2 regions of the Edaphobacter acidisoli genome follow, and region 1 is predicted to be linked to the other one. Evidence: riboswitches for the same ligand, from Rfam matches in the RefSeq annotation. Region 1 holds a riboswitch; the other holds the start of a gene.
The links. A riboswitch is a leader RNA that binds a small molecule or an ion and turns the genes downstream of it on or off. The one in region 1 is predicted to bind cobalamin.
Positions count from the first base shown of each region.

Region 1 (5,199 bases):
TGAGCAGGGGGATGTGTATCGCTCGTCGCAGATGGTGGTGACGGTTGGGGCGAGCCATAAGTGGACTCCGACCGGGACGGCTGCTGATATTGCGAAGTTCTTCAGTGGGTCTACTCCTGGTGTGGGGATTTCTTTCAAGACTCCTGATGGGAAGGACCTGCTTTCGATGCAGGGGTGGCAGATGTCGGTGCCGAACCATAAGGATGGGAATGCCGATGTGCTGTATGACCGGCGACCGACGGATGATGATTTCTTTGAGGTGGGGGCGTCCTTTTTTTCGTCGAAGGATGAGCACTACTACGGGCTGGGGCAGAACCAGGAGGGGTTTCTTGATCGCCGCAATCATGTGATTCGGTGTGCGCATGATTATGATGCTCCGTCGGGGCAGAGTGTATGTGTGCCGTTTGTGGTTACAAATTATGGGTATGGATTGCTTTGGGATAACCCTTCGAAGACGACCGTGGCGTTTGGATTCAATGACCAGACGCGGTGGACCTCGCAGGTGGGGCAGCGGGTTTCGTTCTTTGTGATTGCGGGCAAGACGTATGACGAGATCTATGAGGGCTATCGGCTGCTGACGGGCAGTGTGCCGATGCTGCCGAAGTCGGCTTACGGGTACATTCAGTGCAAGCAGCGGTATAGCTCGCAGGAAGAGGTGCTGGATGTGGCTAAGGGCTATCGTGAGCGGCATCTGCCTGCGGACGTTCTTGTTGTGGACTGGTTCTACTACACGAAGATGGGCCAGATGGATATGGACCCGGTGAAGTGGCCTGACCCGGTGGCGATGAATAAGCAACTGCACGCGATGGGATTTCACACGATGATCAGCGTGTGGCCGCGGTTTGTGCCGGGGTCGCGCTATTACGACACGCTGCTGCACAATGGCTGGTTCATGCACCTGGCCGATGGCACGCCAACGAATGGGCTGCCGTATGATCGCGCGGGGTCGGATATTGATACGACGAATCCGGATGCGGCGAAGTGGTATTGGGATACGATTCGCGACAACATTCTGAGTAAAGGGTTCGATTCGATCTGGGCGGATGAGACGGAGCCGGACCTGCCTCCGAATGGGAGCTACTTTCATATCGGGCCGGGAACGGAGTACTTCAATGTGTATCCGCTGTTTCATACGGCGGCGATCTATGACGGGTTTCGCCGCGACCTGAAGACGCGGGCGTTGATTCTGGCGAGGGATGCTTATACGGGCGCGCAGCATAATGGGGCGATCTTCTGGTCGTCGGATATCTCTCCCAACTGGGACACGCTGCGGCGGCAGGTGCCTACGGGGATTAATTTTGTTGCCTCGGGGATGCCTTACTGGAGCACGGATATTGGTGGGTGGCAGTATCTGCCTGCGTATCACAAGCCGGAGCATCCGCCGTTGATTGATCCGAGCGATGCGCGGGAGAATGTGGGGCACTACGACGACTATCCGGAGCTGTATGTGCGGTGGTTTGAGTATGGCGCGTTTCAGCCGAACTTTCGCTCGCATGGCAGCCGCAACCATAACGAGGTGTGGTCGTATGGGAAGCAGGCGGAGCCGATTCTGGAGAAGTATCTGCGGCTAAGGTATGAGCTGATGCCGTATATCTACACGCTTGGATATGACGCGCATGAGACGGGCGCGCCGTTTATGCGTGGGTTGTTTATGGATTTTCCGAAGGACCCGAAGGTGGCCAACATCGGCGATGAGTATATGTTTGGGCCGGCGTTGTTGGTGGCTCCGGTGACGGAGCAGGGCGCGACGACGCGCTCGGTTTATCTGCCTGCGGGGACGGACTGGTATAACTTCTGGACCAACGAGCGTGTGCATGGAGGGCAGCGCGTTACGGTGGCGGCACCGATTGATACGATTCCGGTGTTTGTGCGGGCGGGCTCGATTCTGGCGCTGGGTGCTCCGGTGGAGAGCACGAATGAGAAGCAGGCGATTGCGAAGGTGCGGGTCTACAGCGGCGCGGATGGCGATGCGGTGTTGTATCAGGATGATGGTTCGACTTACGACTATGAGCAGGGGAAGTTCGAGCTGACGCGGATGCATTGGAATGATACGGAAGGGGAGTTGACTGCGACTGGATACAAGGCGTGGAGTAAGCCGGATTCGGAGATGGTTGAGGTCATTGGGAAGTGACTCCATCAGGTGTGAATCTTGCGCAGAGGGGTGAAAAGCAGGCCTCCCGCTGCCCACCCCAGCGAGCAAGCTCGCCGGGGACCCCGGAGCGCGGAAGGATGACAACTGGGAAAGGTGACTCTCTTTCGTTGCATGAACGGTTATAGAGTGCGCTCATCAGGGCATTGGTATCGTTGACTTTCGTTTTGTTACGGAATAGCCTTGAATGCTGTCTGTGAAAACGTGCAGCGGGAAAGGCTCAAATGAAAGCGTTGGTGAAGAGCCGCGATGAGCGCGGTTTGTGGCTGGAGGATGTGCCCGAGCCGGAGATGGGCATCAATGATGTGAAGATTCGTGTGCTGGCTACTGGCATCTGCGGCACCGATCTGCACATCTACGACTGGGATGCCTGGGCACGCTCGACGATCAAACAGGGGCTGACGATTGGTCATGAGTTTGTCGGCGAGGTTGTGGCTGTTGGCTCGAATGTGACCGATATTGCGATTGGTCAGCTTGTGAGTGGTGAGGGGCACGTTGTCTGCGGGCGGTGCCGGAATTGTCTCGCCGGGCGGCGCCACCTTTGCGCGCACACGCTTGGGGTGGGCGTGAATCGCAATGGGGCTTTTGCAGAGTATGTTGTGGTGCCGATGTCGAATATCTGGCAGCATGCGCCGGGGATCTCGCATGAGATTGCGGCGATCTTTGATCCGCTGGGGAATGCTGTGCATACGGCGTTGGCGTTTCCGGTGCTGGGCGAAGATGTGCTGGTGACGGGAGCGGGGCCGATTGGGATTATGGCTGCGGCTGTGGCGCAGCACGCGGGTGCGCGGTATACGGTGATCTCGGACCCGAATGAGTATCGGCGTGCGCTTGCGGAGAAGGTGGGAGTGACGCGGGCAGTCGATCCGCGCTCGACTACGCTGAAGCAGGTGCAGGAACAGTTGGGGATGCATGAGGGCTTCGATGTGGGGTTGGAGATGTCGGGCAATCCGGCGGCGTTTCGCGACATGCTGGCGAATATGAGCCATGGCGCGAAGATTGCCATGCTGGGGATTCCGTCGCAGGATATTTCGATCAACTGGAACCAGGTGATCTTCAATCAACTGACGCTGCGCGGGATTTATGGGCGCGAGATGTATGAGACCTGGTACAAGATGACTGTCATGCTGCAGAGCGGGCTTGATATTTCGGCTGTGATTACGCACAGGCTGAACTGGCGCGACTACGAGGCTGGGTTTGATGCGATGCGGTCGGGGAACTCGGGCAAGGTGATTCTTGATTGGCGCGATGTGGCGTGACGGTGCTCATCGGACGAGCAAAATCCCCGGCACGACGCAGCGATCGGAGCGTCGTGCTATGAAATTGCTGGCATTTCGTCGACGCAAATAGCTTTCCACTGGATTCATCTGGCTGGGGTTGAGATTTGCACAGATACCGCAAGATATGGGGGCTTGCGGTTTCTGAATCTCATGATAGAGTGGTTTTACTTCGCGGTGGCCTGATTGAGAGATTGGGCTGAAAAGGGAATCCGGTGAGAAGCCGGAACTGCCCCGCAGCGGTGAGCAGGAACGAAAGCTCTGTTCGAAGCACTGGCTTGACGGCCGGGAAGCTGGAGCAAGTAGGGTGCCTGCGAGTCCGAAGACCTGCCACGAAGACATTCGCTTACGCCTCCGAGGGGAGGTGAAGTGGCAGTGGCTATCGCTCCGCTGAGGAGCGCTGCTGTTTGCTTCTTCCCCCTTCGCCGGCAGGGAGGGTTCGATGGCCACTACTCAGTCCAGCCTGTCGGGCGTGCTGCCTGGCTTTCCAGTTCACGAAGAGATGCCGACGATGCATGTGCGCAAGCGCAATGGCGCGCTTGAGCCGGTCGATGTCAATAAAATTGTTCGCGCGGTGCAGCGATGCTCGTCGGGGTTGTCGCATGTGGATGCGATGCGCGTGGCCAGCAAGACGATTGGCGGCTTGTACGATGGCGCGACGACGCGCGAGCTGGATGCGATCTCGATCGATACGGCGGCGTCGCTGATTGCGGAGGAGCCGCAGTACTCGAAGCTCGCCGCGCGGTTGCTGCTGGGGACGGTGATCAAAGAAGTTGCGGGGCAGAACCTGCACTCGTTCTCGCAGTCGATTGAGCATGGGCAGCGCGAGGGTGTGATCAATCCGGCTACGGCGGAGTTTGTGCGCGTTCATGCGAGGAAGCTCAACCATGCGATTGATGAGCAGCTCTCGGACAGGTTTGAGTACTTTGGCCTGCGCACGGTGTATGACCGGTATCTGCTGCGCGATCCGCTGTCGCGCAAGGTGATTGAGACGCCGCAGTATTTTTTCCTGCGTGTGGCTTGTGGACTTGCGGGGACGCCAAGTGAAGCGATTGATTTCTATCGGCTGATTGGGTCGCTCGATTATCTGCCGAGCTCTCCGACGTTGTTCAACTCCGGTACGAAGCACGCGCAGATGTCTTCGTGCTACCTGCATGACTCGCCGCTGGATTCACTGGAGTCGATCTACGACTCGTACAAGGATGTGGCGCTGCTCTCGAAGTTCTCGGGAGGGATTGGGTTGGCGTTTCATCGGGTGCGCTCGGAAGGGTCTTTGATTCGCGCGACGAATGGGCTTTCGAATGGGATTGTGCCGTGGCTGCGGACGCTGGACAGCTCGGTTGCGGCGGTGAACCAGGGAGGCAAGCGCAAGGGCGCGTGCTGTGTGTATCTGGAGCCGTGGCATGCGGATGTTGAGTCGTTTCTGGAACTGCGCGAGAATACGGGCGATCTGGCGCGGCGTACTTACAACCTGAATCTTGCCAACTGGATTCCTGACCTCTTCATGCGGCGTGTTGAGGCCGATGAGATGTGGTCGTTGTTCGATCCGAAGGACGTGCCGCATCTGCCGGATTTGTTTGGTGACGAATTTACTGTTGCGTATGAAAAGGCCGAGGCGGAGAAGCTTTATGCGCGACAGATGAAGGCACGCGATCTTTATGCGCGGATGATGCGTTGCCTTGCCGAGACGGGCAATGGCTGGATGACCTTCAAGGATGCGACGAACCTGAAGTGCAACCAGACGGGCAAGCCCGGCAATGTGGTGCATCTGTC
Region 1 is NZ_BMJB01000001.1:828,762-833,960, forward strand. Features, by position in the region: gene IEX36_RS03355 (glycoside hydrolase family 31 protein) at 1-2,131, shown strand, start outside; gene tdh (L-threonine 3-dehydrogenase) at 2,374-3,408, shown strand; cobalamin riboswitch at 3,585-3,775, shown strand; gene IEX36_RS03365 (ribonucleoside-diphosphate reductase subunit alpha) at 3,869-5,199, shown strand, end outside.

Region 2 (5,199 bases), on a different contig from region 1:
TTTAGCACGGGGGCAACAGCACTTGGAACTACCACAGTCAATAATGGAGTTGCATCTGTTGTGACATCTACGTTGCCCGTCGGAAGTGATCCGATTACTGCAGTTTACAGCGGAGACTCGAGCGACAACACAGCGACCGCCAGTTTGACCCAGACGGTGAACAAGGTAACGCCAGCCATCACGCTAACCTCATCCAATAATCCGTCCTCTGTCAATCAGCCGGTTACATTTATCGCTACACTTCCTTTGAACGTTACAGGCACCATAACATTTACGAGCGGTTCAAATGTTATTGGGACTTCGAATATAAGCAATGGAAGCGCAGCTGTTACTACGTCAACATTACCGGTTGGCAGTGATGTTGTTACCGCAACCTACAGCGGGGATACGAACAACAATACGGCAACCACCAATCTGACTCAAACTGTTAATAGCACCCCGTCAACTATCACGTTGATATCGTCGAGCAATCCTTCTACTGTGAACCAACCGGTAACATTCACCGCAACAGTTCCTTCGACGGCTACTGGAACAGTGACATTCACGAATGGTTCGACTGTCATTGGGACCTCAAATGTTAACAGCGGAAATGCATCAGTTACTACATCTACCTTGCCAATTGGCAGCGATGCGATTACGGCCACCTACAGCGGAGATTCAACTCATAGCACAGCGACGGCGAGCATAACGCAGACGGTAGATAAAGCAACGCCAACCATAACTGTAACGACCTCTGGTCCTAGCACTTACGGTCAGCCCGTCACTATCACAACAACATTGCCTCCAGGAACCACCGGGACGGTGACGGTTACAAGCGGCGGCACAACCCTTGGTTCAGGAACCGTAAGCGCTGGCGGTACGGTGACTATCACCACTTCTACGCTGCCCGTGGGAACTAACCCAATTACCGCATCCTACGGTGGTGATAGCAACAATAACCCAGCAACCGGATCTACTACGCAGACAGTGAACAAGGACACACCGGTATTGCCTCCGCCTGTGGCTACACCAAGCAATCCAGTTGTGGGCACGACAGTGACGATTACAGAGACAGTTCCTTCAGGTGTTGGCGGTCCGGTGACGTTCTCGAACGGTACAACAACAATTGGTACTGCGCCCATCGTCAACGGTGTAGCAACTATTACAGTGTCGAACCTGCCAATCGGTTCAAACCCAATTACAGCCTCAACACCTGGTGATGCCAACAATAATCCGGCCACTTCACCGGCTACGACAGTTACGGTGAACAAGGCTACGCCAACAGTCACTCTCACATCGTCGTCAAACCCGTCAACACCGGGTGCGCCGGTGACATTTACTGCGACGGTTTATCCGGGAGCGACCGCACCAGTCACTTTCTATGATGGCACAACTGCGATCGGTACAGGTGTCCCCAACGCAGCTGGCGTCGCCACTTTTACCACGTCGACTCTCAGCTCTGGTTCCCATTCAATTACAGCATCTTATCCTGGTGATTCGAACTATAGCCCGGCGACATCGCCAGTGCTCACACAAGTGGTAGGCAAAATCTCTTCGATGATTACTCTTACTGAGAGTAGCCCGGCAGAATTGCTTGGCACGAGCGTTACATTTACCGCAGTCGTCACGGCTCCTGTGCCAACACCAACTGGAACGGTCACCTTTATGGATGGGAACACAGTTCTTGGCACGGCTCCGCTCAGCACTAATGGTGGCGTTGTAGTTACACTGACCTCAGGTAACGCAGCCTATAGCACAAGCAGCCTTCTCACTGGCGACCACAAGATCACAGCGGTATATTCAGGGGACAACAGTTTCTCATCTAGCACGTCCGCTTCTGTGGACAATGTGGTCGAGGACTTTACTATCACAAATAGCGGATCGGCGAGCCAACAGATGCTTCCTGGAGCAAGCGGTACGTATAACTTCAACCTGTCACCCGTTGGTTCATCAACCTTCGTCGACAATGTCAGCCTGACGGTGACCGGCCTGCCTGAGGGGTCGACCTACACTCTGACACCTAGCTCCGCAGCGGCTGGCAGCGGGGAAGCGGCGTTGGTGCTGACAGTAAATACAAGCAGTTCTTTGACGGCAGAGAACCGTGCTCCTATGGGTGGACCAAACTCACATCATGACGTTCCGGTTGCCCTTGGAATTTTGGGGCTCGCCGGTTTGGGTACGATTCGTAAGTTGAGAAAGAAGCTGCCACGTCCATTGCTGGTGTTGCTTCTTATGATTGCAACACTACTGCCAGTCGCAGCTCTCAGTGGCTGTGCAGGCGGCTACTTCGCCTTCGATCCACACACATACACCGTTACCGTCACAGGTACTGAGGGATCGATTCAACATAGCGCGACCGCAACGCTGGTCGTACAGTAGGGAGAAAGATGATGCATCTGAAACGAATACTCCTGGTCGCGTTATTGCTGGCTCTGCCCTGTGTACTGCACGGACAAGCTATACCAAACGGGTCCGCAGTACAGGACATCGGTAGAATTGAAGTCGGGGCGAACTATAACTTTTTTCATGCCAACGCGCCTCCGGGACAGTGCGGATGCTTCAGCCTGAACGGCGGTAGCGGAACTTTTATCTATAACATGACCCCAGCGTGGAGTGCAGTGGCTGACATTATGGTGGCTCACGCGAATAACGTGAATAACTCGGGCCAGAATATTACTATTTTTAACTATCTCTTCGGCCCTCGGTATTCGGTGCGCCGGTATAATCGGTTCGTTCCGTATGCCGAAGTGATGCTCGGTGGTGCAAAGGAAGATGTGAATTTTCAGTTCACCATCAACCGTAACGCATTTGGTTTTCTCGGCGGTGGCGGAGTCACCACAACGTTGAAGCCAAGACTGGGTCTCACGATTATTCAGGCTGACTGGGTGCATACTCGCATTCCGAACGCTGTGAACGATCGTCAGAATGATATTCGTATCAGCACTGGTATTACCTACCGTTTTGGAGTGCACTAAACGGGGTTGCTTCGGCAGGCATTGCAGAGCATGCTCACGTGCTCTATTCGGAGATGCCATTAGTGCCACGCAGCCAATGCTTTGCATTGGCAGACTCAACATACTAGACTCGAAGTAGGTGGAAGAGTGGCCGAGTGGTTGATGGCTCCGGTCTTGAAAACCGGCATACCCGAAAGGGTATCGGGGGTTCGAATCCCTCCTCTTCCGCCAGTAGACTAGTAACGCGAGGAATGGCGGTCCGATGCGATGTCCTTAAAGTGTGTCGATTTGTAGCTGCCCCTCTACTCCGCTCAAGTAAACTACTCGCATGCAGGTCAAACCGCCCATTGGCGGTTTGTTAAACGGGAAGCTGGTGTAAATCCAGCGCTGTCCCGCAGCGGTGATGGGAACGAAACGTTGCATGGCGAAGGCCAGCGCACTGTCTCACTTGAGATGGGAAGCGGCAACAGAGTAGGACGTCCAAAGTCCGAAGACCGGCCTGCAGCCACCGCCGTGGAAGCGTTGATCGCTGACTATGGGTGCGCTTGAGGACACCGCTCTCGTGGATTGGATCGGTAGCCACTGCTAGTTCCTGCGCTATGCGTAGTGGATTTGCCTGCGCACAGGTGGTTCTTTCGTTTTGAGGAGAGAACCAAATGTTTGAAGGAAACTTATCGAAATCTATTGGAAAATTGAAAACCGCGAATCTGGGTTTTCCTAGGATGGGACGTCAACGTGAACTGAAGTTTGCTCTGGAAGCTTACTGGTCGGGAAAGCGTGTCGAGCAGGAATTGATGAGCACGGCTGCGCAATTGCGAAGAGAGCACTGGAAGCTGCAGCAAGTGGCTGGGCTCAACTCTATTCCATCGAATGATTTTTCTCTTTACGATCAGGTCCTTGATGCACTCGTCCTCGTAGGCGCAATACCTGAACGCTTTGGTAGTGGGCCCGTCACGCTGGAGCAGTACTTTCAGATGGCACGGAACAGTCCCGAACAGTCGGCGATGGAGATGACGAAGTGGTTTGACACGAATTACCACTACCTCGTTCCGGAGTGGAGTGAGGGCATTTCGTTCAACATCGACACAAGGAAGCTGCTCAACGAAGTGCACGAGGCACGCGATCTCGGAATTGAGACAAGGCCCGTACTGATTGGGCCATTGACGCTGCTCCTGCTTGGCAAGGGAGTCAATGGATTTGATCCAATGGCGCTATTGCCGAAGCTAACCACTGCCTACGTGCAGATATTACAAGTACTCGAAGCAGAAAATATCGAATGGGTTCAGGTCGACGAACCCATGCTTGTGACTGATCTCGATGCAAACGTTCAGAGTGCTTATCGGCAGGTTTATTCAGAGTTGAAAAGGGTTCCAGTCAAACTCATGCTGACTACCTATTTCGACACAATCGGCGATAATTTGCGAACAGCAATTGAACTTGACACTGCCGGTCTTCACATCGATGTAGTTCGTGCTCCTGAACAACTCGAAGAAACTCTGCAGGCATTGCAACCTGAGCAGGTGTTAAGTGTGGGTTGCGTCGAAGGGCGCAATATCTGGCTGACTGATTTCTTTTTGGCCACGCCGCTGTTACGTAAAGCCGTCCGCCAACTCGGCGCCGACCGAGTGATCGTTGCTCCGTCGTGCTCCTTGCTGCATGTCCCACACGATCTTCGCAGCGAAGCGGAGTTGTCACCACGCATCAAAAGTTGGCTGCGCTTTGCCGAAGAAAAGCTGGCAGAGATCTCCGCGCTGGCGAGTCGTGATGAGGTCGCATATCAAGCCAACGCCGCTGCACTTGCTGATCGCGCTTCCGCAGAGACAACTACCAATCCAAATGTCCGTGAGGCGTTAACAGCGCTTCGGCCTCAGGACTTCTTGCGTAGATCACCGTATCCGCAGCGGGCTATCGTCCAACGCAATGAGCTACAACTGCCGCTGTTGCCTACTACAACAATTGGCTCCTTTCCTCAGACTGCCGAAGTACGTAAGCACCGTGCCGCACACAAGCACGGACACGAGACTTCCGAACAGTATGAAGCTTTTCTGAAAGATGCCATTGCACAATGCATCCGCGAACAGGAGCGCATAGGCCTGGATGTGCTCGTGCATGGAGAGTTCGAGCGCAATGATATGGTCGAGTATTTTGCTGAATTTCTGGATGGCTTCGCCTTCACTGAGAGCGGCTGGGTACAGAGCTATGGTTCGCGCTGCGTGAAGCCGCCCATCATTTACGGCGACGTCTCCCGCCCGGCACCGATGACACT
Region 2 is NZ_BMJB01000002.1:110,796-115,994, forward strand. Features, by position in the region: gene IEX36_RS13500 (Ig-like domain repeat protein) at 1-2,358, shown strand, start outside; gene IEX36_RS13505 (outer membrane beta-barrel protein) at 2,367-2,954, shown strand; tRNA gene IEX36_RS13510 (tRNA-Ser) at 3,075-3,164, shown strand; cobalamin riboswitch at 3,249-3,450, shown strand; gene metE (5-methyltetrahydropteroyltriglutamate--homocysteine S-methyltransferase) at 3,590-5,199, shown strand, end outside.
Region 2: it holds a riboswitch for cobalamin, as region 1 does, so the genes downstream of both, metE (5-methyltetrahydropteroyltriglutamate--homocysteine S-methyltransferase) here and IEX36_RS03365 (ribonucleoside-diphosphate reductase subunit alpha) in region 1, are expected to answer to the same signal.